2 linked regions of the Bradyrhizobium diazoefficiens genome follow. The protein of the gene in region 1 interacts with the protein of each later gene in a pairwise test. Links are inferred from orthologs where the notes say so. Each region holds a gene or a part of one and is shown on either strand. Other genes may lie near its edges. The genes, in order: JJE66_RS10625 and JJE66_RS19510.

The links.
Region 2: the proteins of JJE66_RS10625 (region 1) and JJE66_RS19510 interact in binary tests that used the Escherichia coli proteins (3 or more experiments, as listed by UniProt). The link is inferred for Bradyrhizobium diazoefficiens from one-to-one orthologs.

The regions. Positions count from the first base shown.
Region 1 is NZ_JAENXS010000001.1:2,253,301-2,268,735, reverse strand. Bases 5,930-8,626 are described here. They hold JJE66_RS10625 (P-II family nitrogen regulator), read left to right. Parts: upstream 5,930-6,957; coding sequence 6,958-7,296; downstream 7,297-8,626. Other genes in these bases: JJE66_RS10620 (ammonium transporter), read left to right, coding at 7,335-8,626; JJE66_RS10630 (ATP-dependent Clp protease proteolytic subunit), read left to right, coding at 5,934-6,536. In the rest of the region: JJE66_RS10665 (ubiquinone biosynthesis hydroxylase), read right to left, coding at 7-1,227; tesB (acyl-CoA thioesterase II), read left to right, coding at 1,401-2,264; JJE66_RS10655 (DUF4339 domain-containing protein), read right to left, coding at 2,309-3,199; JJE66_RS10650 (P-II family nitrogen regulator), read left to right, coding at 3,446-3,784; JJE66_RS10645 (ammonium transporter), read left to right, coding at 3,865-5,166; JJE66_RS10640 (helix-turn-helix transcriptional regulator), read left to right, coding at 5,207-5,521; JJE66_RS10635 (SRPBCC domain-containing protein), read left to right, coding at 5,518-5,892; more of JJE66_RS10620, read left to right, coding at 8,627-8,783; JJE66_RS10615 (caspase family protein), read left to right, coding at 8,734-10,596; JJE66_RS10610 (GFA family protein), read left to right, coding at 10,719-11,123; JJE66_RS10605 (aminotransferase class I/II-fold pyridoxal phosphate-dependent enzyme), read left to right, coding at 11,344-12,558; JJE66_RS10600 (DNA translocase FtsK), read left to right, coding at 12,567-15,041; JJE66_RS10595 (outer-membrane lipoprotein carrier protein LolA), read left to right, coding at 15,192-15,435. UniProt on the Escherichia coli protein: Involved in the regulation of nitrogen metabolism. Regulates the activity of its targets by protein-protein interaction in response to the nitrogen status of the cell.
Region 2 is NZ_JAENXS010000002.1:565,481-581,218, reverse strand. Bases 1,051-4,050 are described here. They hold JJE66_RS19510 (nitrogen regulation protein NR(II)), read left to right. Parts: upstream 1,051-1,962; coding sequence 1,963-3,138; downstream 3,139-4,050. Other genes in these bases: ntrC (nitrogen regulation protein NR(I)), read left to right, coding at 3,148-4,050; dusB (tRNA dihydrouridine synthase DusB), read left to right, coding at 1,051-1,966. Also shown: JJE66_RS19520 (bifunctional 2-C-methyl-D-erythritol 4-phosphate cytidylyltransferase/2-C-methyl-D-erythritol 2,4-cyclodiphosphate synthase), read right to left, coding at 1-684; more of dusB, read left to right, coding at 965-1,050; more of ntrC, read left to right, coding at 4,051-4,590; JJE66_RS19500 (hypothetical protein), read right to left, coding at 4,791-4,937; JJE66_RS19495 (PAS domain-containing sensor histidine kinase), read left to right, coding at 5,123-7,522; JJE66_RS19490 (sigma-54 dependent transcriptional regulator), read left to right, coding at 7,540-8,910; RNA chaperone Hfq, read left to right, coding at 9,159-9,407; GTPase HflX, read left to right, coding at 9,419-10,798; JJE66_RS38130 (GDCCVxC domain-containing (seleno)protein), read left to right, coding at 10,822-11,025; JJE66_RS19475 (GNAT family N-acetyltransferase), read right to left, coding at 11,083-11,541; mazG (nucleoside triphosphate pyrophosphohydrolase), read right to left, coding at 11,543-12,400; 7-cyano-7-deazaguanine synthase QueC, read left to right, coding at 12,527-13,240; JJE66_RS19460 (nitrile hydratase accessory protein), read right to left, coding at 13,361-13,738; nthB (nitrile hydratase subunit beta), read right to left, coding at 13,738-14,397; nthA (nitrile hydratase subunit alpha), read right to left, coding at 14,394-15,020; JJE66_RS19445 (enoyl-CoA hydratase/isomerase family protein), read left to right, coding at 15,143-15,738.

The sequences.
Region 1 (15,435 bases):
ATGCCCCTACAGCGCCTCGCCCTTCAGCAATTTCGGTATCTCACCGGTCAGTCCAGCCGCCTGGCGGATAAACAAATTCTTCAGCGGCGGGGTGCGGTCGACGATGCCGAGGCCGATGTCGCGCATGGTGCGCAGCAAGGACGATTTGTTCGAGAACAGGAAGTTCAGCGAGTTGGTGGCAACGCCCATCGCCATGGTGTCGAAGCGGCGCCAGCGCTGGTAGCGCTCGAGCACATCGGCGCCGCCGAGATCCATGCCGAGCCGCGCGGCATCGACCACGACCTCGGCCAGTGCAGCGACGTCCTTCAGGCCCATGTTGAGGCCCTGTCCGGCGATGGGATGAATGACATGGGCGGAATCGCCGACCAGCGCCAGGCGCTCGGCGATGAAGGAGCGCGCCACGAAATAGGACAGCGGGAACGCGCGCGGCTTGTCGAGCGCCTTCACCTCGCCGAGATGCAGCCCGAAGCGCTGCTCGAGCTCGCTGTGAAATTCTTCTTCGCTCAGAGCAACGATGCGCGCAGCCTCGCTGCGGCGCTCGGTCCACACCAGCGACGACCGCTTGCCGGTGAGAGGCAGGATCGCGAATGGACCCGCGGGCAAAAAGTGTTCTTCGGCGCGGCCTTCGTGATCGCGCTCGTGGCCGACGGTGACGACGATGCCGGATTGATCGTACTCCCAGCCATGAGTGGCGATGCCGGCGCGCTCGCGCAGTTTCGACTTCGCACCGTCAGCTGCGATCAAAAGGCTCGCGGCGATCTTGCTACCATCGCCGAGGGTCACGTCAACGCCATCGGCGCTTGCGTCGTAAGAGGCAACGATGGTGGCGCGGAGCTCGACCCCCGCTGCTTCGGCGCGGACAACGAGCGCATCGATCAGATGGCGGTTCTCGACCATATGCGCAAAAGGCTCGCCCGGCGCGACATCGCCGGCGAAGTTCAGGAACGCCGGACGGGTGGCGTCCTCCAGCTTGGAATCGGTGACGACCATGTCGAGAATCGGCTGGGCCTCGGCCTTGACGTCGTCCCAGGCACCGAGCGCCTCGAACAACCGGCGGCAGGCCGCGACGATCGCGGTTGCGCGGGGATCGTGGCTCGGCCGTGTCGCGAGGGCGGGATCGGCGACGATGACGGGAATCTCAGGCCCGAGCCCCTGGCGCAGCGCCAGCGCCAGCGCCAGGCCAGCGAATGCGCCGCCACCAATGACAATGCCACCCTGTACAGACATACCAAAATTCCCGTCTAACTCTTGGTCTTGCTAGCAGACTTGAGGTGGGCGAAACAGTGCGGTGAAACAAGGGCAAAGCGCCCCCAAGAACTACTATGTGTCATTCCAGGGCGCCTCGCGGGAGCGAGGCCCGAGACGACGGCAGGAAAGTTCAACCCAAGAAAGTTCAATCCATGTCCAAAGGCCTGATCGACCTGATCGCGCTCCTCGACCTCGAGCAGCTCGAGGTGAATTTGTTCCGGGGCAACAGCCCGAAGACGAGCTGGCAGCGGGTGTTCGGCGGGCAGGTGATCGGACAGGCGATGGTGGCGGCCTGCCGCACCGTCGAGGGGCGGCTGCCGCATTCGCTGCATTGCTATTTCATCCTGCCAGGCGATCCGCAGATCCCGATCATCTACCAGGTCGAGCGCCTGCGCGACGGCAAGAGCTATTCGACGCGCCGCGTCACCGCGATCCAGCACGGCAACGCGATCTTCTCGATCATGGTGTCGTTCCATGCCGAGGAAGAGACTGCGTTCGATCACCAGGAGAAAATGCCGGACGTGCCGCCGCCGGAAAAGCTCACGGCGGAGGAGGTGGCGAAGCAGCCGATGTTCCGCGAGATGCCCGACTTCATCCGCCGCTATTACGAGTCCGATCGCCCGATCGAGCTGCGCCCGGTGGAGCTCGGCCGTTACTTCGGTGAGAGGATCGAGGACGGCCGCATTCATGTCTGGATCAAGACCGCCGCGACGCTGCCGGACGATCCGGCGCTGCACATGTGCGCGCTCGCCTATGCGTCGGACTTCTCGCTGCTCGATGCGATCATGGCGCGCTACGGCCGCACGCTGTTCGACAAGCGCATGATGCCGGCGAGCCTCGACCATGCCATGTGGTTTCACCGCCCGTTCCGCGCCGACGAATGGCTGCTCTACGCGCAGGATTCGCCGAGCGCGCAAGGCGGCCGCGGCCTGACCCGCGGCTCGATCTTCAAGCCCGACGGCACGCTGGTGGCGTCGGTGGCGCAGGAAGGCTCGGTGCGCGAGCGGCGGAGCTGATCACCTAAGCGCGATGAATCGCGCTTAGGCTTTTCGGCGCGTGTTTACATCGAACCGCGCGGCGCCAGCTCGGTCTGCGATGCGAACCAGTTCATGATCCAGCGATAGACCCACGGAATCGGGATGATGAAGCCGCACAGGATCGCCGCCACGATTCCGCGCCAGAGAATCCCGAGCCCGCTGCCCATGAAGATGATCTCGCGTCGCGTTCCCTGAACGTTGCGGCACATCCAGCGCAGCTGGGCTGCGGCGACCCAGGCCCATCCGATGATGGTGATGAGGGAGATCGCGAACAGCAGGTTCCAGCCGATATAGCCCCACACCGAGCCGGCGAAGCTGAGACCGAGCGGCTGCCCTTTGGAGGCCATGTTCGCGACCATCCATTTGAGCAGCAGCCAGTAGAGAACGATCTGGACGATATAGAGCGCGGTGCTCAACACCTGGATGCCGGTGTAGCCGATCACAATCGCCAGAACGATGAAGCCGAAGAACCAGGGCACGATCGCCATGGCGTTGCCGGTGAAAGAGAGGTTCGGCCGTCCCGGAACCTTCACGCAGGACACGATCCATTGCGTGTACCAGACGAACAGCCACGGAATCGGGATGATAAAGCACGAGCCGATCAGCAACACGAGCGATCGCCAGGTGAACTCGAGGATGCCGAAATCGACCGACAGCGATCCACCGGCAGCACTCCCGGCACCGGTATAGCCACCACCGCTCATCATCGGCGGGCCGCCGTCCGGCATCATCGGTGGCCCACCAGCCCCGCCAATCATACCGGGAATTTCGGCGGCCTTCTGCCAGCCGGCCATGCCCTCGGACCACACCAGCGTATCGGGGCGTACGACGCCCTGGGCGATCAGGTCGCGGAATTGCTCCTCCGGATAGGGCCCCTGCTGCTTGCCCTCGGATGCATAGAACCAACTCGCCATGACACGCCCCCCAAAATACTTTTGTACCGCCCGGCAGGCGCGGGTTCACCGCATCCATGCCAAAAATGCATTGTGAAGGATGAACCTTTGCCCTGTACAGAGGCGGCCGTTCACATGGCCGCCCTTGGCCAAACGTTTTTCCGCTTCAAACTGCAAGTTTTTTATGCCATTTGCCCGGAAAGATGCCAGATTGACGCGGCGCCGGGGACATGCGGCGCAGCGCATCCCGGGGGAATAGGCCTGACCATGAAACTCGTCGTCGCGATCATCAAACCCTTCAAGCTCGATGAGGTCCGCCAGGCTCTGACGGCGATCGGCGTCCACGGCATGACGGTGACCGAGGTGAAGGGCTATGGCCGCCAGAAGGGCCATACCGAGATCTATCGCGGCGCGGAATATGTCGTAAACTTCCTGCCCAAGCTGCGGATCGAGATCGCGGTCGCCTCCGACATCGCCGAGAAGGCGGTCGGCGTGATCACCGCGTCCGCGCGCACTGGACAGATTGGCGACGGCAAGATCTTCGTCACGCCGATCGACCACGCGCTGCGCATCCGCACCGGCGAAACCGACAGCGACGCGCTCTAAAGCTCAAATAAGCCTTCTTCGATCGCACCGGGCAACGACGCCATAGCGTGCGACGTAATTTTGATGCTGGGGGAAATGACATGGCGGGATCGTTGCGCCGCGTAGCCGCTATGGCTGCGCCGATCGGACTTGCGTCCATCATGGTATCGCCGGCACACGCCGCGAGTTCAGAAATCAACACTGCCGACACCGCCTGGATGATCGTCGCCACCGCGCTGGTGCTGATGATGACGATCCCGGGACTGGCGCTGTTCTATTCCGGCATGGTGCGCAAGAAGAACGTGCTCGCGACCATGGCGCAGAGCCTAGCCGCGGTGACGATCATCTCCATCCTCTGGGTCGCGTTCGGCTATTCGCTGTGCTTCGTCGGCGACGGCCCGTGGATCGGCTCGCTCGACCGCTGGTTCCTCGCCGGCATGACCATGGACAGTGTCAACCCGGCCGCGAAGACGATCCCGGAAGCGCTGTTCATGCTGTACCAGATGACGTTTGCGATCATCACGGTGGCGCTGGTCGCGGGCTCCGTGGCCGACCGGATGCGGTTCTCCGCCTACCTCTTGTTCTCCGTCGCCTGGTTCATCTTCGTCTACATTCCACTGGCGCATTGGGTGTGGGGCGGCGGCTTCCTCAACAGCATGGGCGTGCTGGATTTCGCCGGCGGCCTCGTCGTGCATCTGTCGGCCGGCACCGGCGGCCTCGTGGCGGCGAAGGTGATGGGGCGACGTCACGGCTACGGCACCGAAAATCTTTCGCCCTTCGATCTCTCGCTCGCCGTGATGGGCACCGGCCTGTTGTGGGTCGGCTGGTTCGGCTTCAACGGCGGCTCGGCCGGTGCTGCCAATTCGCGCGCGGTGATGGCGATCATCGCGACCCATCTCGCGGCCTGCTCGGGCGCGCTGACCTGGGGCGCGATCGAATGGTCGACACGGCGCAAGCCCTCCGTGCTCGGCATGATCTCGGGCGCGGTGGCCGGCCTCGGCACCATCACGCCGGCCTCCGGCTTCGTCGCGCCATGGCACGGCATCGTCATCGGCATCGCCGCCGGTGTGATCTGCTACTGGGCCTGCACCTGGCTGAAGCACCGCTTCGACTACGACGATTCGCTCGACGTGTTCGGCGTTCACGGCATCGGCGGGCTGACCGGCACGCTGCTCGCCGGCGTGTTCGCGACCAGCGCGATCGGCGGCACGGCCGGCCTGATCGAAGGCCATCCGCAGCAGCTGCTGATCCAGCTCTACGGCGTCGCCGTCACCTTCGTCTGGTCGGCGGGCGTGAGTTACGTGCTGCTCAAGCTGGTCGGCCTGTTCGTGCCATTGCGCGTCTCGCGTGAGCACGAGCTCGAGGGGCTCGATATCTCGCAGCACGGTGAAGCCCTTCAGTAAAAGGCTTGCGCAACACATAAGCATGTGCTTATGTGTTGTCATGATCAAAGCCGACATCTTCAAGGCGCTGGCCGACCCGACCCGCCGAAAAGTCTTTGAGAAGCTCGCTGGCGGAAGCCTGAATGCCAGCGCCTTGCGCGACGGACTGGAGATCAGCCAGCCGGCGATGTCGCAGCATCTTTCGGTGCTGCGCGCGGCAGGCCTGGTGCGCGAACAGCGGCAGGGCCGCTTTGTGAACTACGAAGTCGACCCGGACGGAATTGTTGCCATCGGGACGTGGCTTGCGCGCTATCGCGCCTATTGGCCCAAGCGCATGGAAGCCCTCGCCGACCTCTTGAAGGATATGGATCAATGAGCGATGCAGTGAAGCCTGATCCCGCCGACGAAGCCCTCGTGCTCGAAACAGATTTGGTGCTCGAATATGAATTCGATGCACCACCGACAAAGGTCTGGCGCGCCGTGACCATTCCTGAATTGCGCGAGCGCTGGCTGCCGGATTGCGATCTTGCGGGCGCCGAGCCGGAATCATCGATCCCTGGCGAAGAGGTGCGCTATCGGCTTCGCGATTCCGAACCGCCGTTTCGCGAGAGCCATGTCATCTTCCGGATCGAACCGAACGAGGACGGCGGCACCCGCTTTCGCATCATCCAGCAAGCCTGCGACATCAGCGCGAAACTGCCGCAGCCGGCCAACAGCAATTGCTGCCTGATGCGCGCAGCGGCCTGACGCAACGAGACTTCTATCACCTGTAGACATGGAGGTCGCCGATGCGCGACATGCTTCAGCTCGTCCCTATGGTCGTCGAACAATCCGCCCGCGGCGAACGATCCTTCGACATCTACTCGCGGCTGCTGCGCGAGCGCATCATCTTCCTCAACGGCGAGGTCAATGACGCGATGTCGGGCCTCGTCTGCGCGCAGCTGCTGTTCCTCGAGGCGGAGAATCCGCACAAGCCGATCAATCTCTACATCAATTCCTACGGCGGCGTGGTCACCTCTGGCCTTGCGATGTACGACACCATGCAGTTCATCAAGGCGCCGGTTCATACGCTGTGCATGGGCACCGCGCGCTCGATGGGCTCGTTCCTGCTGATGGCCGGCGAACCCGGTCACCGCGCCGCGCTGCCGAATGCAAGCCTCCACGTGCATCAGCCGCTCGGCGGCTTTCAGGGCCAGGCGTCCGACATCCTGATCCATGCCACCGAGATGCAGGAAACCAAGCGGCGTATCACCCGGCTCTATGCGCAGCATTGCGGACGCTCCGAGGCGGAGGTGGAACGGACCCTGGACCGCGACCACTTCATGACCGCGCAGCAAGGGGTCGAATGGGGATTGATCGACCGGGTCTTTGCAGTGCGCGACGCCGCCTGACGGTCCTCAGCCGGATCCCGCGCGGCAAGCCCCCGCCGCGCCCGGCTGGTTGGTTGCGCGCATCTCGTGAGCACAAGCGCGAAGGGCTCGATATTTCGCAGGGCGGCGACGCATCTCCCCTTAATTAGATACCTTTTGACTGCCCGACACGTGAGCAGCATTGTGTCGGCAGCCTGTCGTGCCTCATTTTTGCTCAGGCCTGACCATGGATTGAGCGCGACGTAATGGCGCACTGCAGCGCGGTACCCGTCAAACGCGAAAACACCCGTTTTCATAGTCCGTTAGCCAACAGACTCGATCTGGCACGGCATTTGATTCTAGAGGGCGTGGCTGTGCCCGCGTAGTGAACTTCTCCCTCGTGGCGAACCAGTCGAGAAACGCCCGGCCACGTCCGGACCGGGCCCAAGCGGGGATAGGACCCATGAAAATTGTTATGGCGATTATCAAGCCATTCAAGCTGGAAGAAGTCCGGGACGCCCTGACCGCCATTGGCGTTCACGGTCTCACGGTGACGGAAGTCAAGGGATATGGCCGTCAGAAAGGCCACACGGAAATCTATCGCGGCGCCGAATATGCCGTGAGCTTCCTGCCCAAGATCAAGATCGAGGTCGCTGTCGCCTCCGACCAGGTCGACAAGACCATCGACGCCATCACGTCCGCCGCGAAAACCGGACAGATCGGCGACGGCAAGATCTTCGTCATCAACCTCGACCATGCGGTCCGCATCCGCACCGGCGAGGCCGACGCTGCGGCCCTTTGATTTCGCGCTCAACCAAAATTCAATCAGGAGTAAATGAAATGACGTTTAAGCGTCCCTATGGCGCGGGATTGGCGGCTCTCGCAGTCGGCCTGTTCGCTGCGACCGCAGCCTATGCCGAGCCAACGGTCAACAAGGGAGACAACGCCTGGATGCTGACATCGACAGTGCTCGTGCTGTTGATGACGATCCCGGGTCTCGCGCTGTTCTACGGCGGCCTCGTTCGCTCCAAGAACATGCTCTCGGTCCTGATGCAGGTGTTCTACACCGTCTGCGTCGTCACCGTGATCTGGGCCGTGTACGGCTACAGCCTCGCCTTCACCGGCGGTTCCGACTTCATCGGCGGCTTCTCCAAGGCCTTCATGATGGGCGTCACCACCGACTCGAAGGCCGCGACCTTCTCGGTCGACGCCAATATCTCGGAGCTCGTCTATGTCTGCTTCCAGATGACCTTCGCGGCGATCACGCCCGCCCTCATCGTCGGCGCCTTCGCCGAGCGCATGAAGTTCTCGGCGATCGCCCTGTTCATCCCGCTCTGGGTCACGCTGATCTACTTCCCGATCGCGCACATGGTCTGGTACTGGCCCGGCCCGGACGCGATCCAGGATGCGGCCAAGGCTCTGGCTGCGGCGGCTGATGGTGCGGCGAAGACCGCGGCTCAGGCCAAGCTCGACGAGATCAACGCCGACGCCGGCTGGATCTTCAAGAAGGGCGCGATCGACTTCGCTGGCGGCACCGTGGTGCACATCAACGCCGGCATTGCAGGTCTCGTCGGCGCTCTGCTGATCGGCAAGCGCACCGGTTACGGCAAGGAGCTGATGGCTCCGCACTCGCTGACCATGTCGATGATCGGCGCCTCGCTGCTCTGGGTCGGCTGGTTCGGCTTCAATGCCGGCTCCAACCTCGAAGCCAACGGCGGCGCTGCGCTCGCCATGACCAACTCCTTCGTCGCCACCGCAGCCGCCGCGCTGTCGTGGATGTTCGCGGAGTGGATCATCAAGGGTCACCCGTCGGTGCTCGGCGTCATCTCCGGCGCTGTCGCGGGCCTCGTGGCCGTCACGCCTGCCGCCGGCTTCTCCGGCGTGATGGGTGCGATCGTCCTCGGCCTCGTGGTCGGCGTGGTCTGCCTGTTCTTCTGCACCGTCGTGAAGAACGCGCTCGGCTACGACGACTCGCTCGACGTGTTCGGCGTGCACTGCATCGGCGGCATCGTCGGCGCCCTCGGCACCGGCATCCTGGTCAATCCGGCTCTCGGTGGTGCGGGCATCATCGACTACACCGCGATCCCGCCCAAGGTTGCCGATTACGACTTCGCGGCGCAGATGATCTCCCAGATCGAGGCCGTCTGCACCACGCTGGTGTGGTCGGGCGTCGGTTCGGCGATCCTCTACAAGGTCGTCGATGTGATCGTTGGCCTCCGCGCCAATGTCGAGACCGAACGTGAAGGTCTCGACATCACCGAGCACACCGAGCGCGCCTACAACATGTAACCTCTCCTCCCGGACGCGGTCTCATCCGGGATCGCGCCCACAACTACGGTTTGGGCACATACCCGGCAATGCCCCGACCGTTGAGGGGCTCCAGCGCAAGCTGGAGCCCCTTTCTTTTTGTGCGGCGCCGCGCCGACCCAGCAGCGGGGGCCGCCGTAAGTCAAAATTGCAAAATGTCAGAGTCGGCGACTATCATGCTCCCGATCTGGAGCAGACTTTCATGCGTCTAGTGCAATTCCTGGCCTTTTGCTTCCTGTCGGTTGTCCTGCCGGCGCTCGACGCTCATGCCGACAAGCGCGTCGCCCTGGTGATCGGCAACGGCGCCTACAGGAACGTTCCCGCGCTACCCAATCCGACCAACGATGCGGCGGATGTCGGGGCGGCCCTGAAACGCGCCGGATTCGATCCTCTGGTCGCGACCGATCTCGACCAGGCCGTGATGCAGGAGACCGTCCTTCGCTTTGCGCGTGAGGCCCGCGGCGCCGACGTTGCCCTGTTCTATTACAGCGGGCACGCACTCCAATTCGGCGGCGTCAATTACCTCGTGCCCGTCGATGCCGTGGTCCGCGACGAAGTCGACTTGCGGCGCCTGGTGCGCGCCGATGAGATCCTTGCGGATCTGCAGCAGGCGAAGAACCTGCGAATCCTCGTGCTCGACGCCTGCCGCGACAATCCATTTGCCGACGAGCTGCGGCGTAACGTGGGGCAGGGCCGCAGCGTGACCGTGGCACGCGGGCTCGCCAAGATGGAGAGCCCGGACGGCACAATCATCTCCTATGCGACCCAGTCCGGGCGGACCGCCGATGACGGCGACGGCCGCAACAGTCCCTACACCAGCGCGTTCATCGAGCACATCCGCGACAGGGACAACGTCAATACGGTGTTTCAGACCATCAGCGCCGGCGTCTACCGGCGCACCAAGGGCACGCAGGTGCCCGAGCTCTCTTTGTCGTTCTTTGGCGAGTACTACCTGAACGGCAAGCCCGAGACGGCGGCCGCGGCCCCAACAGCGCCCCAGTCCGATCCCTGCGCGGATGCGGGAGGCCATTGGCGAAGCACGGAAACCCTCGGCACGCTTGCCGCCTTCAAGGATCACCTCGTGCGCTTCCCGGCCTGCGCGTTCGCCGACCTCGCAAGATCGCGCATCGCGGCGCTGGCAAAATCCGCAGACGACGAAAAGCGCACCACCGCGTTCGACGGAACCTGGATCGGCAAGGAAACCTGCGACAGCAAGCCACCATTTCTGGAGGGCTATTACCAATACGCCCTGCCGATCAAGGATGGAGTGCTTCACGCCGTCTTTGGCGACGAGGGTAAGCCCGGCTCGTTCGTCTTTGACGGAAGGATCGAGGCCGATGGCAGCGCCAGCATCATAGTCAAGGGTCTCTTTGCCGAAAACGACCCGTTGCGCCGCCCCCCCGGCAGTCCCTTTCAGTACAAGATCGTTCTCGCGCTGAAGGACGCGAGCGGAGCCGGCGTTCGCACCGAGACGGCGCGCCCCTGCCGGATGGAATTGTCGAAGCTGGGATCGCAAAGCCCGGATACAAGTCCGCCTCATGCCGATCCAAAACGAGCCACCAAGCCCGACGACAAGACCGCCGTGGTTTCGCCCGAACAGCGCGAAGGTGCAAAAGCCAGGCAGACCGGTGGCGGGCTGAGCTGCTCGGTGATGCGAGGCAGGTGCGTCACGGCATGTGTCTCCGGCGGCGCGAATTGCGCTTCAACCTTGTGCCCACGGTTGGAAGCAGAGTGCATGAGCAGCGGATGCTGGCACAGCCGAAGGTTCAGCGGCTGCGGGCTTGCCAGGAGATAGCTGCCGCAGGATTGTTGCGCGGCGGTATCTCTTTCGTCCGCTCGCGCAAAGGAAAAGGATTGCCATTCCAAGCGACCGGCGCAGAAATATCGACCACAACGAAAAACAATCGGGAGGTCGTCATGCGTTTGGAAGGTGGATGCTATTGCGGTGAAGTGTGCTACGTCGCCGAGGGCGATCCGATGATGCAGGCCCAATGTCACTGCCGCGAGTGCCAGTATATTTCGGGCGGCGCGCCCAACACGTTCATCGCGATGCCGGCGGCCGGCTTCAGCTACATCACCGGCCACCCCAAGCAGTTCACCCGCAAAGACCTCGAACGCACCGTGACGCGTGAATTCTGTGCCGAGCGTGGCACCCATCTGGTGACGAAGGTTCCGGGACTGCCAGCCGCGGTCCTCAAGGTCGGCACGCTCGACGAGCCCAAACAGTTCCATCCGCAATTGGCGATCTTCACGTGCGACAAGCAGGAATTCCACCAGATCCCCGCGGGCAAGCCGGCTTTTGAGAGAGTGCCGGGGCACTGAAGATCGGATCGGGCCACTAGGGCAGCGCGCTCCCTCTTCCGCTTGCAAGCGGGAGAGGTAAGAGCCGTCCCGCTGTTATCTGGTCCAACTATTCCGCTCTGGACGGACCCGCCGACCGATGGTTAATCGCGTCTTAACCTCGCCCTATCTATGGTGAACTGAACCATTTCCCGCCGGCGCCTTGGTGCGATCGGCTGTTCCAAGAGTGCTGGCGCCCAGAATGGCCATGACCGCTTCATCCCGTGCGCCGCTAGCCGGTGGAAGCTCCGACAGTGAACGCTCGCCTTTCGTCCGGTTGAACGAGCTGTTGGCGCCGCATCAGCCTGGCAAGCCCTTGATTTCGCTTGCGGTTGGCGAGCCCCAGCATCCGGTGCCCGACTTCGTCGGCCCGGTGCTGGCCAAGCACATCGCCGATTTCGGCCGTTACCCCGCAAACAAGGGGACCGACCCGTTCCGCAAAGCAGCAAGCGCCTGGCTGTCGTCGCGCTTCAAGCTGCCGCGGTCGCTCGACCCCGAGAGCGAGATTCTCGTCCTCAATGGCAGCCGCGAGGGTCTGTTCCTCGCCGCGATCGCGGCGGCACGTTATGTCGGCCCGCGTCCCGGCAAGCCTGCGATCCTGATGCCGAACCCGTTCTACCCGGTCTATGGCGCTGGCGCTGGCGCGGCGGCCTGCGAGCCGATCTATCTGCCGACCACCGTCGAAAACGGTTTCCTGCCCGATCTCGATGCGATCGACGAAGCGACGCTGGCGCGCACGGTGGCGTTCTATCTGGCTTCTCCCGCGAATCCACAAGGCTCGGTCGCCAAGCCGGACTATTTCAAGCGGCTGAAGCAACTCGCCGACCGCTATGGCTTCGTGATCCTCAGCGACGAGTGCTACTCCGAGATCTACACCCGCGAAGCGCCGGGTAGTGCGCTCGAATGCGCAGGCCCCGATTTCACCCGCGTGGTTGCGTTCCAGTCGCTGTCGAAGCGCTCGAACCTGCCGGGTCTGCGCGTCGGCTTCGCCGCCGGCGACAAGAATTTCATCGGCATGTTCCTCGAGCTGCGCAACATCGCAGCGCCCCAGGTGCCGGTGCCGCTCCAGCATGTCGCGACCGTTGCCTATGGCGACGAAGCGCATGTCGAGGAGAACCGCAGGCTCTACCGGCTCAAATTCGATCTCGCCGACCAGATCATCGGCAATCGTTACGGCTATCGCCGGCCCGACGCCGGCTTCTGCGTCTGGCTGAACACATCCGAGATCGGCGACGACGTATCGGTGTGCCTCAAACTCTTTAGGGAAGCCGGCGTGCGCGTGGTGCCCGGTTCCTATCTGGCGCGGCTTCAACCCGACGGCTTCAATCCCGGTGCCGGCTACATTCGCCTGGCTCTGGTGCAGGACAGTGAGACCACGGCGCAGGCGCTGCACCGGCTGGTCGAAACTCTGGGTTAGGCGGGCCCATGAGCATGTCGGCAATCGAACGTGTCATTCCCCTGGTCGGCCATCTGCCGCCATCGATCCGCGAGGCGTTGAGCCGGCGCGTGCGCGAGCTCACCGGCTTCGGCCTGATCGCGCTGTCAGGCACAGCGTCCGCCGCGCTGATGACCTGGTCGGTGCAAGACCCGAGCCTCAGCCACGCGACCTCGCGGCCGATCCGTAACATTCTCGGTTATGCCGGTGCGATCGGCGCCGATCTCGCGATGCAGATCCTCGGGCTCGGCGCGATCATGCTGATCCTGACGGTCGCGGTGTGGGGCTGGCGCATGATGACCCACCGTCCGTTCGACCGCGAGGCGCTGCGGCTCGGCTGCTGGATTCTCTGCACGGTGATCGCGGCAGGCTTTGTCAGCTGCTGGCCGCATGGCGGCGCCTGGCCGCTGCCGACCGGACTCGGCGGTGTGGTCGGCGACGCGCTGGTGCGGGCGCCCGCTGTGATCTTCGGGCCGCCCGGCGCAATCTATCGTCTGGTGCTCGGTGCCATCCTGTTCGTCGCGCTGGCCGCGACCTTTCTGATCGCCTGCGGGCTCGGCGCACGCGAGCATGACGCAGAGCTCGCAGAGATCGAGGACGACGACAAGCCGCTCGACGAGGACGAGGAGAGCGATCGCGGCTCGGTCTCGCTGGGCTGGCTGTTCCACGCTCTGATGAGCACCAAGGCGCGGCTGATCTGGTTGTTCGGCGCCGCTTACCGCTCGCTGGTCTCAAGCGGACCAAAGACCAAGGCCACTACGTTCAGCCGTCAGGAACCCAATCTCGGCGGCCGCGCCGCGCCCTCGATCTCGCCGCGATCCGAGGACGAGGATTACGAGGACGAGCACGAAGAAGAGGAAGACGAGGAGGAAGAGGAGGAGCCGGCCGCGCGTGCCCCGCGCAAAAAGGCCGCTCCGAAGGCGGCGTCCAAGAAATCCTCCGACAAGTTCGAGCTTCCGTCCGTGTCCGTGCTGGCCGCGCCCAAGGCCGGCGATCGCCAGCCGCTCAGCAAGGCTGAACTGGAAGCCAATTCGCGCGCGCTCGAAGGCGTGCTGCAGGATTTCGGCGTGCGCGGCGAAATCGTGAAGGCCAATCCGGGTCCCGTGGTCACGCTGTACGAGCTGGAGCCGGCGCCCGGTATCAAATCCTCGCGCGTGATCGGCCTCGCCGACGACATCGCCCGCTCCATGAGCGCGTTGTCGGCGCGCGTCGCCGTCGTGCCCGGCCGCAATGCCATCGGCATCGAACTGCCGAACGCGCATCGTGAAAAGGTCTATCTGCGCGAGCTGCTGGTCGCGAAGGAGACGATCGACACAGTCGCGAAGCTGCCGCTCTGCCTCGGCAAGACCATCGGCGGCGACCCCGTCATCATCGATCTCGCGCGCACGCCGCACATGCTGATCGCCGGCACCACCGGCTCGGGCAAGTCGGTCGCGATCAACACCATGATCCTCAGTCTGGTCTACCGGCTGCGCCCGGACCAGTGCCGGTTGATCATGGTCGATCCGAAGATGCTCGAACTCAGCGTCTATGACGGCATTCCTCATCTGCTCACCCCGGTCGTGACCGATCCGAAGAAGGCGGTGGTCGCGCTGAAATGGGCCGTGCGCGAGATGGAAGAGCGCTACAAGAACATGGCCAAGCTCGGTGTGCGCAACATCGACGGCTACAACACGCGCCTGCTCGAGTTGAAGGCCAAGGGCGAAGAGCCGACGCGCACGGTGCACACCGGCTTCGACAAGGAAACCGGCAAGGCGATCTACGAGGAAGAGAAGCTCTCGCTCGATCCGCTGCCCTACATCGTCATCATCGTCGACGAAATGGCCGACCTGATGATGGTCGCCGGCAAGGACATCGAAGGCGCGGTGCAGCGCCTCGCGCAGATGGCGCGCGCCGCCGGCCTGCATGTGATCCTCGCGACCCAGCGTCCGTCGGTCGACGTCATCACCGGCACCATCAAGGCGAACTTCCCGACCCGTATCGCCTTCCAGGTCACCTCAAAGATCGACAGCCGCACGATCCTGGGCGAGATGGGCGCCGAGCAGCTGCTCGGCCAGGGCGACATGCTCTACATGGCGGGCGGCGGCCGCATCAGCCGCGTGCACGGACCGTTTGCGTCCGACGAGGAAGTCGAGAAGGTGGTGCGCCACCTCAAGACGCAGGGCCAGCCGGAATATCTCGAAGCGGTCACCGCCGAAGAACCGACCGAGGACGAGGATGGCGGCGCCGTGTTCGACGCCAGCGGCATGGGCGGAGATGGCGGCGGCGACCTCTTCCAGCAGGCTGTCGCGATCGTGAAACGCGACCGCAAGGCCTCGACCAGCTACATCCAGCGCCGGCTGCAAATCGGCTATAACCGCGCCGCATCGCTGATGGAGCGCATGGAACTGGAAGGCATCGTCGGACCCGCCAATCACGCCGGCAAGCGCGAGATTTTGGTCGAGGAAGAAGACAGCCATATGTGAGGCGCGACGCCTCGGATGATATTTTCACGCAAAATCGATCTCTGCTTTTGCCCGAAATCACGCTAAAACGACGCCCAGCCACAGGACGACGCGTTGACCAGACATCCGGACATTCGATTCGCTGCCTCTCTCGCTGCGCGGTGCGCGTGCGTGGCGGGCGTGCTTCTCGTCACCACGACGATGGTGACCGTAGCGTCGTCTGCGCGAGCGGCGTCGTTCGCGCAAAACGTGCCCGTGCCGAAGCCGGCGCCGAAGGGCCGCGACAATGCTCAGCCCTCGGGGGGGCCGTCGATTACCGGCGCAACGCAGGCGCCGCCGAATCCGGTCATTCCGGATCCGCGCCGCAACGTGCCGACCAGCATCTTCCAGACCTTCGATGCGAACCAGAAGGCGC
Region 2 (15,738 bases), on another replicon or contig:
GGCCAGGCGCGCTTCCTCGCGCACGAAATCCTCGGGGGTGGTGAGCTTCATGTTGGCAACATCGCCTTCAAAGGTCGCAACCGTCAATCCCGCCCATTCGGCGATCGCGGCATCATCGGTAAAATCGCTGCGGCCTTGCTTTGCCGCGCGACGATGCGCTTCGAGGATGACATCGAAACGAAAAGATTGCGGCGTCTGGGCGATTCGCAAGCGTGCCCGGTCCGGCGTGTCCGCGACGTTGCCGTCTTCGCTCGTCACCTTGATGGTGTCGGTCACGGGGACGACGGGGATTGCCGCGCCCGTGCGGCTTGCCGCCTCGATCGCGCGCGAGATCACGCCTGCCGAGACGAAGGGACGCGCGGCGTCGTGGATCAGGACGATGTCGGGCTCGTGCTTGGCGAGCGCTTCGAGACCGGCGAGCACCGAAGCCTGACGCGTCGTGCCGCCATTGGTGGGTGCCTCGTGCTTGAGGCCTGCGACCGCTGCCGTGAACATCGCGCTGTCGTCGGGGTTCACCACCGGCTGCACCGCGAACACATCGGGATGGGTGCTGAAGGCTTCCATGGCGCGGAAGATCACCGGCACGCCGCCGATCTCACGATATTGCTTCGGGCCGCCGGCGCCTGCGCGCAGGCCACGTCCGGCCGCGACAAGAACGACTGCGGTGCGCTGTGATTTCGCCATAGGACTCAAATATTCAATTGCTAAGGGAAGCGTCGGGAGTGGGGTGATTAGCCGGCATGCCTCTAGCACGGCAGGCCCGCAAAAAAAGGGGGTTTCCCCGGATTGTGGGATTCAGCATTTTGCTGCACTGCACTTGAAAGATTTGCAGAACTGTCTAAACTGTAGGCATGACGCTTGACTGCACAAGAATTGTGCGCAAGATAGGTCAGGCAGGCGCGATGAGGCCCTGCCAGTCAACGAGACCACTGTGACCGGCCAGGCAGGATCAGGCACTAAGCCTTTGAAAATAGGTGACATTGAAGTCACTACCCCGGTCTTCCTGGCACCGATGTCGGGGGTGACGGACTCGCCCGTGCGCCGGCTGGCCGCCGAGCTGGGGGCAGGTCTGGTCGTCTCCGAAATGACGGCGAGCGATGAACTCGCCAATGGCCACCGCATGTCGCGGTTGCGCTGCGAAGCGACCGGGGTTGGGCCGCATGTGGTCCAGCTCGCCGGCTGCGAGGCGCATTGGATGGCGGAAGGCGCTGGGATCGCCGAGGCCGAGGGCGCCGACATCATCGATATCAACATGGGCTGTCCGGCCCGCCACGTCACCGGTGGCCAGTCGGGCTCGGCCCTGATGCGCGATCTCGATCACGCCGTCAGCCTGATCGAGGCAACGATTGCGGCCGTGAAAGTGCCGGTGACGTTGAAGATGCGACTCGGCTGGGACGACGGCAGCCGTAACGCGCCGGAGCTGGCGCGCCGCGCGGAAGCCGCCGGCATCATGCTCGTCACCGTGCATGGCCGCACCCGCTGCCAGTTCTACAAGGGCGAGGCCGATTGGGATGCGATCCGCGCGGTGCGCGAGGCGATCTCCATTCCGCTCGTCGTCAACGGCGACATCACGTCTTACGAGAAGGCGCTTGCGGCGCTTCAGGCCTCCGGCGCCGATGCCGTGATGATCGGCCGTGGTGCACAGGGCCAGCCCTGGTTGCCCGGCCAGATCGGTCGTCGCCTGAAGGGCGGGGCGGCTGAAGCCACGCCGTCGCTCGAGACGCAGCTCCATTATGTCCGCACGCTCTATGAAGGCGTCTGCGCGCTCTACGGCCTGCGCGTCGGGCTCAAGCATGCGCGCAAGCATCTTGGCTGGGCGCTGGATGTCGCCGCCGATGCGAGCGGCGCGCCGGTCGAAACGCTGAAAGCCTGGCGCCGGAAGATCCTGACCTCCGAAGACCCGCGTCTCGTTCACCAGTCACTGCAAGATGCTTTCGACGACTTTGCATGGAGCGCTGCTGCATGAGCTCAGCCGCTGAACATCGTCGGCCGGTTTCGTCCGACAGCGATGCGATCCTGGATGCCTTGCCCAATCCCGTGCTGCTGATCGGGCCGGACGGCAAGATCGTCGGCGCCAACATCGCGACCGAGGCCTTCTTCGATATCTCGACGCAATTCCTGAAGCGCCAGTCACTGAAAGAGCTGGTGCCGTTCGGCAGCCCCTTGCTGGCACTGATCGACCAGGTGCGCTCGTCGAACGCGGCGGTCAACGAATACAAGGTCGATCTCGGCACGCCGCGTATGGGCGGCGACCGCCAGGTCGATCTGCATGTCGCTCCGCTCACCGAGCGGCCCGGCCATATCGTGGTGATGCTCCAGGAGCGATCCATCGCCGACAAGATGGACCGGCAGCTCACCCATCGCAGCGCCGCGCGCTCGGTGATCGCGCTGGCAGCCATGCTCGCGCATGAGATCAAGAACCCGCTCTCCGGCATTCGTGGCGCGGCGCAGTTGCTCGAGCAGCAGGCGTCCTCCGAAGACCGCATGCTGACCCGCCTGATCTGCGACGAGGCCGATCGCATCGTCACGCTGGTCGACCGCATGGAGGTGTTCGGCGACGAGCGTCCCGTGGTGCGCGGCCCCGTCAACATCCATTCCGTGCTCGACCACGTGAAGCGACTGGCGCAGTCGGGCTTTGCCCGCAACATTCGCTTCGTCGAGGACTACGATCCGTCGCTGCCGCCGGTGCTGGCGAACCAGGACCAGCTGATCCAGGTGTTCCTCAATCTGGTGAAGAACGCCGCTGAAGCGCTGATCGACGTTCCCGACGCCGAGATCCAGCTCACCACCGCATTTCGTCCCGGCGTGCGGCTGTCAGTCCCCGGTCAAAAAACCCGGGTATCCCTGCCGCTGGAATTCTGCGTGAGGGACAATGGACCAGGCGTGCCGGACGATCTTCTGCCCAATCTGTTCGACCCCTTCGTGACCACCAAGCAGACAGGCTCCGGGCTCGGTCTGGCGTTGGTCGCCAAGATCGTCGGCGATCACGGGGGCATCATCGAATGCGAGTCTCAGCCGCGCAAGACCAACTTCCGCGTGCTGATGCCGATGTATTCCACATCGGCCAAACCCGCAGATCACAGCAGTCGCGACGGCTCTGCCGGGAAGTCGTCGTCTGCATCACAGGGGGCAAAATGAGGATTAACAATGCCCGCAGGTAGCATTCTCGTAGCTGATGACGATACCGCCATCCGCACGGTTCTCAACCAGGCGCTTTCCCGGGCCGGGTATGAAGTCAGGCTGACCGGCAATGCCGCGACGCTGTGGCGCTGGGTCAGCCAGGGGGAGGGCGATCTCGTCATCACCGACGTGGTGATGCCCGACGAAAACGCCTTCGACCTGTTGCCGCGGATCAAGAAGATGCGGCCCAATTTGCCGGTCATCGTCATGAGCGCGCAAAACACCTTCATGACGGCGATCCGCGCCTCCGAGCGCGGCGCCTATGAATATCTGCCAAAGCCCTTCGATCTAAAGGAGCTGATCGCCATCGTCGGCCGCGCACTCGCCGAGCCGAAGGAGCGGGTCTCGACGCCGGACGACGACGCCGAGATGGAGGCGATCCCGCTGGTCGGCCGTTCGCCGGCGATGCAGGAAATCTATCGCGTGCTCGCGCGCCTGATGCAGACCGACCTCACCGTGATGATCACGGGCGAGTCCGGCACCGGCAAGGAATTGGTGGCGCGCGCACTGCACGATTACGGCAAGCGCCGCAACGGCCCGTTCGTCGCGGTCAACATGGCGGCGATCCCGCGCGATCTCATCGAGTCGGAATTGTTCGGCCATGAGCGCGGCGCCTTCACCGGCGCCAACACCCGCGCCTCCGGCCGGTTCGAGCAAGCCGAGGGCGGCACGCTGTTCCTCGACGAAATCGGCGACATGCCGATGGAGGCGCAGACCCGCCTGCTGCGCGTGCTCCAGCAGGGCGAATACACCACCGTCGGCGGCCGCACCCCGATCAAGACCGACGTGCGGATCGTTGCGGCCTCCAACAAGGATCTGCGCGTCCTGATCCAGCAGGGTCTGTTCCGCGAAGATCTGTTCTTCCGCCTCAACGTCGTGCCGCTGCGGTTGCCGCCGTTGCGCGAACGCATCGAGGATTTGCCGGATCTCATCCGTCACTTCTTCGCGCTCGCCGAGAAGGATGGCCTGCCGCCGAAGAAGCTCGACTCGCTGGCGCTGGAGCGGCTCAAGCAGCATCGCTGGCCCGGCAACGTGCGCGAGCTGGAAAACCTGGCGCGGCGTCTCGCCGCGCTCTATCCGCAGGACGTGATCACGGCCTCCGTCATCGACGGCGAGCTCGCACCGCCCTCGGTCAGCCCCGGTGCCGCAGCCCAGCAGGGCGTCGACAATCTCGGTGGTGCGGTGGAAGCCTATCTCTCCTCGCACTTCCAGGGCTTCCCGAACGGCGTGCCGCCGCCGGGTCTCTATCACCGCATCTTGAAAGAGATCGAGGTGCCGCTGCTCACGGCCGCACTCGCCGCCACCCGCGGCAACCAGATCCGCGCCGCCGACCTGCTTGGGCTCAACCGCAACACGCTGCGGAAGAAGATCCGGGATCTCGACATCCAAGTGTATCGGAGCGGGGGTTAGTTTCTCGCGACAAACGCTAGACGTTTGCGCGGCGGTGGCTCAGCTCCCCCTACCAAAGGTGAGCTGAGCCTGTCCGGATCGCGCTGGCCCTTGTGGCTGACGCGGTGAGCAGAAGTCCGAATCGGGCTGAAATGTTCCGCTGGAACGTTCGAATGGGTCACCCGGCCGCAGTCACCCGGCCGCAGAATCCGGCGCCACACCTATCTGAGCAGGCGGGCAGCGACCGGCTCGATATTGGCCATTTCCGCGGTCTGATCCTGCCTGCTTGGGCCATTGACCAGGAGGTCAGAGGCCACGATCAGCAGCAGCACCGCCGACACCATCATTCCGAGAAAGAACCTGTCCATGCCGGGTCAAGCCGGAATGGCCGGATTCCGTTCCGGAGTATTTGCCCACGATCCGGCATCCTCTGTGGATGCGCGCGTCCGTCGCAGTGGGGGCGCCGCGGAATTGTCGCAATTCGGCAACAATGTGGTACGAATACATCAGTATCCGCCCGACGCGGACCCGTTTTCAGCACCCCATTGCCGGAATGACCAGCGCAGACACCTCGGCCGCATCCTTTGACACGGCCCCAGCGGAAGAGCCCCGGCGTTGGTCGGTGCGGCGCTGGCTTGCGCCGTTTGCGGTGGCGTTGGCGCTGCTGTCGGCCTTCCTGACCTTCCTGGTCCTGACCGGACTGACGGGTATCGATCCGACGCCGGAGGTTGTCCGCTCGTTCTACCTGATCAATGCCGGCACGATCCTGCTGCTGGTCGGGATCATCGTCCGCGAGCTCTGGCAGTTGATCCTGGCGCGACGGCGGGGCCGGGCGGCGGCACGCCTTCATGTCCAGATCGTCAGCCTGTTCTCGATCGTCGCCGTGCTGCCGGCCGTGCTGGTCGCCGTCGTCGCCAACGTCACCCTCGAGCGCGGCCTCGACCGGCTGTTCTCCGGGCCGACCAAGGAAGTGATCCAGAACTCGCTGACGATCGCACGCGCCTACATGCAGGACCACGCCCAGCTGATCCGCGGCGACATCATCGGCATGGCCAACGACATCGCCCATGCCCGGCCGCTGTACGACCAGGATCGCCGCTCGTTCCGCGAGATGCTAACGTCGAGCGCCGGCTCGCGCAATTTGCCGGGCGCGATGATCATCGACAAGAACACCAACATCCTGGAATCGGCCGACACCGGCATGCGGCTGGCCTATTCGCCGCCGGCGCCGGACTTCCTCAGCAACGTCAACGAGTCCGAGCCCGAGATCGCGGTGCTGCCCGACGCGAGCTACGTCGCCGCGGTGATCCGCCTGCGCGCCTTCAGCGACACCTTCCTCTATGTCGCGCGGCCGCTTGATCCCAACGTCGTCAATCAGCTGAAGCAGACCGAGGTCAGCGTTGCCGAATACGCCCAGATCGAGTCACGCCGGCTCGGCATCCAGGTGGCGTTTGCGCTGATGTTCGCAGTGATCGCGCTGACCATCCTGATGGCCTCGGTGTTGATCGGGCTGAACTTCGCCAACTCGCTGGTGGCGCCGATCCGGCGGCTGATGAACGCGGCCCACACGGTCTCGACCGGCGACCTGAATGTGAAGGTGTCCGTGCATCAGTCGGAAGGCGACCTCGCCCAATTGGGTGAGACCTTCAACAAGATGACGCAGGAATTGCGCAGTCAGCGCGACGAGCTCGTCAACGCCAGCGACCTCATCGACAGCCGCCGCCGCTTCATCGAAGCCGTGCTGTCCTCTGCGAGCGCCGGCATCATCGGCGTCGATACCTCGGGCAGCGTCGGCATCCTCAACCGCTCCGCCGAGAAGCTGATCGGCCATTCCGAGGCCGAGACGCTCGGCCATCCGCTCTCCGACGTGCTGCCCGAGCTCGACGAGATGATGACGGCGGCGCGGGAAGGGACCCAGCGCCTCGTGCAGGGCCAGATCACGATCACGCGCGACGGGCAGGAACGCAACCTCTCGGTCCGCGTCAGCGCCGAGAAGAACCAGCCGCACGACAGCTACATCATCACGCTTGACGACATCACCGAGCTGGTTTCGGCGCAGCGCACCTCGGCCTGGGGCGATGTCGCGCGCCGCATCGCCCACGAGATCAAGAACCCGCTGACGCCGATCCAGCTCTCGGCCGAGCGCATCCGCCGCAAGTTCGGCAAGGACATCACCGAGGCCAAGGACAAGCAGATCTTTGAGCAGTGCACCGACACCATCGTGCGCCAGGTCGACGATATCCGCCGCATGGTGGACGAGTTCTCGCGTTTCGCGCGGATGCCGAAGCCCGTGATGGAAGGCGAGGACGTCGCCGACACCGTGCGGCAGGCGGTGTTCCTGATGAAGGTCGCCCATCCCGAGATCGATATCGAGGCCGAGTTCAAGGAAGATCCGCTGCGCGCCCAGTTCGATCGGCGGCTGATCTCGCAGGCGGTCACCAACATCGTCAAGAACGCCACCGAGGCGATCGAGCAGGTCCCGCCGGAAGAATTGGGCAAGGACAACGGAAAGGGCCGCATCGACGTCGTGGTCTCGCGCGAAGGCGAGGACGTGCTGATCGACGTCATCGACAACGGCATCGGCTTGCCCAAGGTCGCGCGCTCGCGGCTGCTCGAGCCTTACGTGACCACGCGCGCCAAGGGCACTGGCCTGGGCCTGGCCATCGTCGGCCGCGTGCTGGAAGACCATGGCGGCCGCATCGAGCTGAAGGACGCCTCCGACTTCCGCGAAGGCCAGCGCGGCGCCTGGATGCGGATGCGCTTTGCGATCTCCGGTCGGCCTGCGAACGCCGACGGGACCGAGCCGGCGCCGGCGGCCGACACCCTGGATATCAACGAAACGTCTGCGGATTCCGTCAAGACGCAGGAAACAAATGAGCCGGCGGCCGAAACCAAAGAGCCGGATGAAAAGACCAATGATTCAACGAAGATCGAAGCCTCAACAGGCAGCTGACAAGACAGGCGCGACCCATGGCAAGTGAAATTCTGATTGTCGATGATGAGGCCGATATTCGGGATCTCGTTGCCGGCATCCTCGAAGACGAGGGTTTTGTCACCCGGACCGCACGCGACAGCGACTCGGCGCTGGCCGAGATCGCCAACCGCCGACCGCATCTGGTCTTCCTCGACATCTGGCTGCAGGGCTCCAAGCTCGACGGCTTGCAGCTGCTGGAGCAGGTCAAGAAGGACAACGCCGATCTGCCCGTGGTGATGATCTCCGGCCACGGCAACATCGAGACCGCGGTCGCCGCGATCAAGCGCGGCGCCTATGACTTCATCGAGAAGCCGTTCAAGGCCGACCGGCTGATCCTGGTCGCAAATCGCGCGCTGGAGAACTCTCGCCTCAAGCGCGAGGTGAAGGAGCTGAAGCAACTCGCGCCAAGCGCGAGCTCGCTCGTCGGCCGCTCGCCGAGCATGAACCAGCTGCGCCAGACCATCGAGCGCGCGGCGAAAGCCAACAGTCGCATCCTGATCGTCGGCCCCGCCGGCGCCGGCAAGGAGCTGACCGCGCGCACGCTGCATACGGCCTCGGGTCGCGCCGACGGCCCATTCGTGGTGATCAACGCGGCTGCGATCACACCCGAGCGCATGGAGAATGAGCTGTTCGGCATCGAGCAGTCCAATGGCGAGCATGCGCGCAAGCCGGGCGCGCTCGAGGAAGCCCATGGCGGCACGCTGTTCATCGACGAGATCGCGGACATGCCGCGCGAGACCCAGAACAAGATCTTGCGCGTCCTGGTCGAGCAGTCGTTCCAGCGCGTCGGCGGCACCGCCAAGGTGCAGGTCGACGTCCGCATCATCTCCTCCACCGCGCGCAACCTCGAGGAGGAGATCGCGGCCGGTCATTTTCGTGAGGATCTCTATCATCGGCTCTCCGTGGTGCCGATCCGCGTGCCCGCGCTGTCGGAGCGGCGCGAGGACATTCCGGAATTGATCGACTATTTCATGGAGCAGATCTCGGCCGGCAGCGGCCTGCCCAAGCGCCAGATCGGGCAGGACGCGATGGCGGTGCTGCAATCGCATGTCTGGCCGGGCAATGTGCGCCAACTCCGCAATAACGTTGAGCGAGTCATGATTCTGGCCGCCGGCGGACCGGAGGTGATCATCACCGCCGATATGCTGCCGCAGGATGTCGGCTCGATGGTGCCGGCGATGCCGACCAGCAACAATGGCGAACACATCATGGGCCTGCCGCTGCGGGAGGCCCGCGAAGTGTTCGAGCGCGACTATTTGATTGCTCAGATCAGCCGTTTCTCAGGAAATATTTCTCGTACGGCCGAATTTGTTGGCATGGAACGTTCGGCGCTGCACCGAAAGCTGAAGGCGCTCGGCGTCGGCTGATGTCGGCGGCCCGCGCCGACGATCAGGGATAAGCGAGGAAAATCATCGATTTCCGTAGTTTTTCGGGGCAATCGGACGAGCCCTGCCGCCGGAAGCGGCTTGCCTAATAAGCCGACCTGTCCTCTAATCAAACCGCTGTTCCTTCCGAGGGGGATCTCATGAGGGACGGCAACCGGAAGAAGGCCCACATTTTCAAAACAGGGCCGCAATCGGCGCAATAACAAGAAACTCAAAGCGAGAAAAAAACAATGGCGGCAGACCGCGCACAAAACCTGCAGGACACCTTCCTTAATCACGTTCGCAAAACCAAGACGCCACTGACGATCTTTCTGGTCAACGGAGTGAAGCTCCAGGGCATCGTGACCTGGTTCGACAATTTCTGTTTGTTGCTTCGGCGCGACGGTCACTCGCAGCTCGTTTACAAGCATGCGATCTCGACCATCATGCCGGGCGCTCCGATCCAGCTGTTCGAAGGCGGCGAGGATCAGCCGGCTTGAGAGTGACCTGATTGGAACCCCGGAATTTCGACGGGGATGCCGATCGTCCGCGATCGGCAGGGGCTCAACAAACGGGGCGGGTGCTGGTCATCGGCCCCTATTTGCGGGTGCGCGCAGGCAATGCCGACGCGCAATCGGAGAGTCTTGTTCTGCGAAACGCCGAGGCTCGGCTCGATGAAGCCGCCGGCCTCGCGCGCGCGATCGATCTCGTCGTTGCGGATGCCATCATCGCACCGATCAGCCAGATCCGCCCGGCCACTTACATCGGCAAGGGCAAGGTCGAGGAGATCGCTGCTCTGGCCAAAAGCCTCGACGTCGAGCTCGTGGTGATGGATTGCGCGCTGGCGCCGATCCAGCAGCGCAACCTCGAGAAGGAGTTGAACGCCAAGGTGCTCGATCGCACCGGGCTCATTCTGGAAATCTTCGGCCGCCGCGCCAAGACCAAGGAAGGCTCGCTTCAGGTCGAGCTCGCCCATCTCAACTACCAGCGCTCGCGCCTCGTGCGCTCATGGACCCATCTCGAACGCCAGCGCGGCGGGTTCGGATTCATGGGCGGTCCGGGCGAGACGCAGATCGAAGCCGACCGCCGCCTGATCCAGGAACGCATCTCCAAGCTCGAAAGCGAGTTGAAGAAGGTGCAGGCGACGCGGCGGCTGCATCGCGCCGGCCGCCAGCGCGTGCCGTATCGCGTGGTCGCGCTGGTCGGCTACACCAATGCCGGCAAGTCGACGCTGTTCAATCGCCTGACCCGCGCCGACGTGCAGGCCGCCGACATGCTGTTTGCCACCCTCGACCCGACGCTGCGCGCGCTGACCCTGCCGCATGGCGGCAAGGCGATGCTGTCGGACACCGTCGGCTTCATCTCCAACCTGCCGACCCAGCTCGTCGCCGCCTTCCGCGCCACGCTGGAGGAGGTGCTGGAAGCCGACGTCATCCTGCATGTCCGCGACATCTCGCACGAGGACGCGGAAGCGCAGCAGAGCGACGTCGATGCGGTGTTGCGCCAGCTCGGCATCAATCCCGACGATAGCGGCCGCATCATCGAGGTCTGGAACAAGATCGACCGTTACGATGCGGAGCAACGCGAAAATCTCCTGAACATCGCCGCGCGCAGACCGGAAGATCATCCGGCCATGCTGGTCTCGGCCGTGTCGGGCGAGGGGATCGAGGCGCTGCTCGCCATGATCGAGGAACGGCTAGCCGCCAAACGCACCACGCTCGATCTCTCCATCGACGCTGCCGACGGCGCCGGCATCTCCTGGCTGCACCGCAATGCCGAGGTGCTGGTGAAAGAGCTGCACGACGGCCGCTTCGACATGACCGTGCGGGTGGACGAGACCAAGCGGGATATCGTGGTGAACCGGTTCGACGCCGTGCCGCGCGTGGCGTGACCGGCTCGACGGGAACGACGCAGATGGAATTGGCATCAATTCTCACTTGCCCGGAATGCGGCCATCAGTCGGCCGAGACCATGCCCTCGGACGCGTGCCAATACTTCTATGATTGCAAGGGCTGCGGCTCGCGCCTGCGGCCGAAGCCGGGCGACTGCTGCGTGTTCTGCTCCTATGGAACGGTGCGGTGCCCGCCGAAACAGGGCGAGCGATCCTGTTGCAGTTAGCGATTTGCAGTTCTGTTCTCTGCTTTGCTCAAGCTTCCGCCAGCAAGCTGAGAGAGCTCAATTGGACAGGTCGAGGCTCATGAACTGGTTGTGCGGGCTCGCCTGATAGTCGGCGAACGGCTCGCACGGTCCGAAGCCGACGCTGCGGTACAGCGCGACGGCCGGAACGTGCAGCGGCGCCGTGCCGGTTTCCAGGCTGAGACGCGCATATCCGCGCCTGCGGCCTTCTGCGATGATGTGCTGGAGAATGCTGCGCCCGACACCGGTGCCCCGCGCAGAGGGAGCCGCGCGCATCGACTTCACTTCGCCATGCGTGTCATCCAGCTGTTTCAGAGCACCAAATCCAAGCAGCACACCGCCCTGCCAAGCCGTCCAGAACGTCACTTCCGAAGCCGAAAGACCGCTCGCATCGAGTGCCTGCGCGTGCTCGCCCATCACACTCTGCAGCTCTCGCAGATGATGCGCGAGCAAGTCGGCGACATAAGGGGCCGTCGGATCGTCCTGCCTGATGTCCACGTCACGCCCTCGTCGTCGTATCGGTCCGCGTTTGAGCAGGCCCGGGCGCACCCTTCGCCTCGTTCCACAGTGCGTCCATCTCCGCCAGCGAGGCCTGCTCCAGCGTCCGCCCCTGCGCCTCCAGCGCTCGTTCGATATAGGCAAAACGCCGTTCGAACTTGGCGTTGGTCGCACGCAACGCGGCTTCCGGATCCGCATCGACATGGCGGGCGAGGTTGACGAGGGCGAACATCAGATCGCCAGTTTCCTCTGCGATCTCTTGCTTGTCGTTGCGGTCCAGCGCGGCCTCGATCTCGTCGGCTTCCTCGCGGATTTTTGTCAGCACCGCGCGTGGGTCGTTCCAATCGAAGCCGACGGTGGAGGCCTTGCGCTGCAGCTCCATGGCCCGGGTCAGCGCGGGCTGGCCGGCCTTCACGCCCGCGAGCAGAGATTTGTGCGTTGGGATCGCTTCGGGCGGCCGGCGCGCGGCGCGCTCGGCTTTCTCCTCGGCCTTGATGCGGTCCCAGACTTCCTTGACGTGGGAGGAGGCGAGGTTGCCCTCCTTGTCGGCGAAGACATGCGGATGGCGCCGGATCATTTTTCGCGTGATGGCTTCGACGACGTCGCCGAATGCAAAGGCGTTTTGCTCCGAAGCCATCTGGGCGTGGAACACCACCTGCAACAGCAGATCGCCAAGCTCTTCGCGAAGGTCGTCGAGATCGCCGCGGTCGATGGCGTCGACCACCTCATGGGCTTCCTCGATCGTGTAAGGCGCGATGGTCGCAAAATTCTGCTCGAGGTCCCAGGGGCAGCCGGTCACAGGCGTGCGCAGCGCCGCCATGATCTCGATCAGGCGGGAAATGTCGCGGGAAGGGGTCATTGCGGGGCAGTCTCCTGGGTCCAGAACCTTATGCCAAAAGCGGCCCGCCGTTCCCAGCACCGGCATGCGGAACAGGTCGATTTCCACTGATTGGCTGATACGTTCCGCAGTGCTAAAGCGCGGGCCATGAGTGACGCATTTTCATCACAAACCGCGCTGGTGCTGTTCTCCGGCGGCCAGGATTCCACCACCTGTCTCGCTTGGGCGCTGAGCCGGTTTGCGCGGGTGGAGACGCTCGGCTTCGACTACGGGCAACGCCACGCCGTCGAGCTCGACTGCCGCGAGCAGTTGTTCGACGGCATCAAGAGCCTGCGCGCCGATTGGGCGGCAAAACTCGGCGAGAGCCATACGCTGTCGATCCCAACGCTTGCAGCGGTGTCCGAGACCGCGCTGACGCGTGACGTTGCGATCGCGATGGGCGCGGACGGGCTGCCCAACACGTTCGTGCCCGGCCGCAATCTGGTGTTCCTGACGTTTGCCGCGGCGCTGGCCTACCGGCGCGGCATCACGGATATCGTCGGGGGCATGTGCGAGACCGACTATTCCGGCTATCCCGACTGCCGTGACGACACCATCCGCGCCATGCAGGCCGCGCTCTCGCTCGGCATGGCGAGACAATTCGAACTGCATACGCCGTTGATGTGGATCGACAAGGCGGCGACGTGGAAACTGGCGCACGACCTCGGCGGTGATGGGCTCGTCGACCTCATCCGCGAGCAGTCGCACACCTGCTATCTCGGTGAACGCGGCGCGCGGCATGATTGGGGCTATGGCTGCGGGGAGTGCCCGGCGTGCAGCCTGCGCGCGAACGGGTGGCGGGAGTATGTGGCGGGAAGGTAGGCGCGTCTCTCTCCCCCGTCATAGCGAGGAGCTCTTGCGACGAAGCAATCCAGACTGTCTCTGCGGAGGGATTCTGGATTGCTTCGCTACGCTCGCAATGACGGAGTGTGTGGAGGCAGCTTACCGAAAATCCTCGACCTTCAGCTCGATCGGCTTGCCGTGTGGCGTCCTGTCCGCCGCATGGTCCCAGGCGTCGCGATAGCGGTGCAGCGTGTCCATCGACGCGACGCCCTTGCTTGCGACCAAGCCTTCCAGCGTGGCGAGCCAGTGCAGATAGTAGGTCTCGCCCGTGTCAGGGTCGCCGGCGGCCTGCGCGCGTTTGATCTCGGAGGCGAGCGCCGCAGCCCATTCCGGCCAGGTAAAGACGCCGCGGTCGTGCAGCGTCAGCGCCATGGCGAAGGCATGGGCTTCCCAAGGCGCGCGGAACACCGGACCCTCGTCGTCGCGTGGAATGCTCGGTATGGCGGCCGTCGCGGCGGCAGCAGCGCTGCTGCTCATTACGCAAGATCCAGATAGGGCTCGAACGCGTCGATCGAGACCTTCAGGGTCGGATCGCCGTCCGTGCCCCAGAGATCGCGTCCCTCGAACACGACCGTGTAGAGCCATTGCGGATTTTCGCCGAGCTCCATCGCCGCCGAATCCGGAAACACGTGGCAGCCATGGTTCAGCTCGACCACACCGAGATGGCCGCGCACGTAGCGCGGCAGCCTTGTGTGTGTGGTCGGATGGATGTTCTTAGCCCGTACGCGGTCGCCGATGTTGAATTTGGCGGGTGCAGGGGCAGGGCGGGCGAACTTGCCGCGCACCATGATGCGTTCGACCTGGTTGAGGTCGAACTTGCCGTGTTTGAGCGCTTTCGGGGCTTGCATCGCGTGGCCGGCGGCGATCTCCTGTCTGGTGAGATAGCCCTTCTCGATCAGCATCTCCTCGAGGCCGAGGAACCATTTCTTGTAATAGGAGCTGGAGAGATAAACATGCGGCGGCAGCGTCTCGCGGTAGAAGCGCGAGGTGTCGATGTTGAAGGCACCGGCGGCGCCCATCGCGCGCACCATGGCCAGCACGCGCGCTTCCCAGTCCACATGGAACATCGGCTCGTTCGGCTCGGGCTCGACTTTGCCGAACCCATCCATGCCGCCCATGTCGTGCACGCCGTTCACGACGGCGCTCCGGGCGTCCTGGCAAAGCCGGTGCCGATCATGGAATCGCGCGTGACGAGCTCGGCAAGCTGCTCCTCGCCCCAGCCTTCAGTGCCTTCGGGGCGCATCGGCAGCACCAGGAAGCGCGTCTCGGCCGTGGAATCCCACACCCGGATTTCCGTGTCTTTCGGCAGCGTGACGTTGAAATCGGCGAGCACGCCGCGCGGGTCCTTCACCGCGCGCGAGCGGTAGGGCGAGGCCTTGTACCAGACCGGCGGCAGCCCCAGCATCTCCCAGGGGTAGCAGGAGCACAGCGTGCACACGACCATGTTATGGCGCTCTGGCGTGTTCTCGACCACGACGAGATGGTCGCCGACACGGCTGACATGGCCGAGCGTGCCGATCGCCTTGGAGCCGTCCTCCAGCAGCGCCTTTTTGAACGCCGGATCGGTCCAGGCCTTGGCAACGACGCGCGCACCGTTATGCGGGCCGATCTTGGTCTCGTAGGCCTGGATGATGGCGTCGAGCGCAGCCGGCTCGACGTAGCCTTTTTCGGTCAAGATCGTCTCGAGCGCGCGCACGCGCAGCTCGGTCTCGGACAATTCCGAATGATCGTGATGATGGTGGTCGTGATCGTGGCTCATGGAGCGGAAGATTAAGCGAAACTTTCCCCGCCTGTCGAGCCTTCGTTGCAGTGCAATTCAGCCACGTGTTCGTGACGCCATTTGTGGGCTAGCATCAACGCAAATCAGCTTCGGAGAGACCCATGAAAGACTTCGTCAAGATCGAGAAGGGCCTCGGGCCCGAGGGACGGATCGCGGTGGTGCGGTTCGACCGCAATGACGGCATCAACGCCTTGTCGCCGGAAGCGCTGCGCCAGCTCACGGCAGCCGCGCGCAGCTTCGAGGATGACGCGGCAACATCAGTCGTGGTGCTCACCGGCAATGTGGGCACATTCAGCGCGGGCTTCGACCTCAAGGACGCCGAAGGGCGCGCGCGCAAGGAGATGGACCTCGGCACGCTGCGGCGGCATCTCAAGCTCGGACCGCGCCTCACCCATGCCTGGCAGGAGATGGAGCAGATCACGATTGCAGCAATCGAAGGCTTTTGCGTCGGCGGCGGCGTGGCGCTGGCGGTGGCGCTCGACTTCCGGATCATGGGCAGCGACGCGCATCTGCGCGTGCCCGAGATCGGGCTCGGCATGAACATGAGCTGGCAGAGCATTCCGCGCATGCTGCATCTGATCGGACCGGCCCGCACCAAGCAGGCGGTGATCCTGGCCGATCAGCGCATCAGCGCGGACGAGGCCTATGAATGGGGCCTGGTGGAGCAGGTCGTTGATCCCGGCAAGGCGTTCGACGC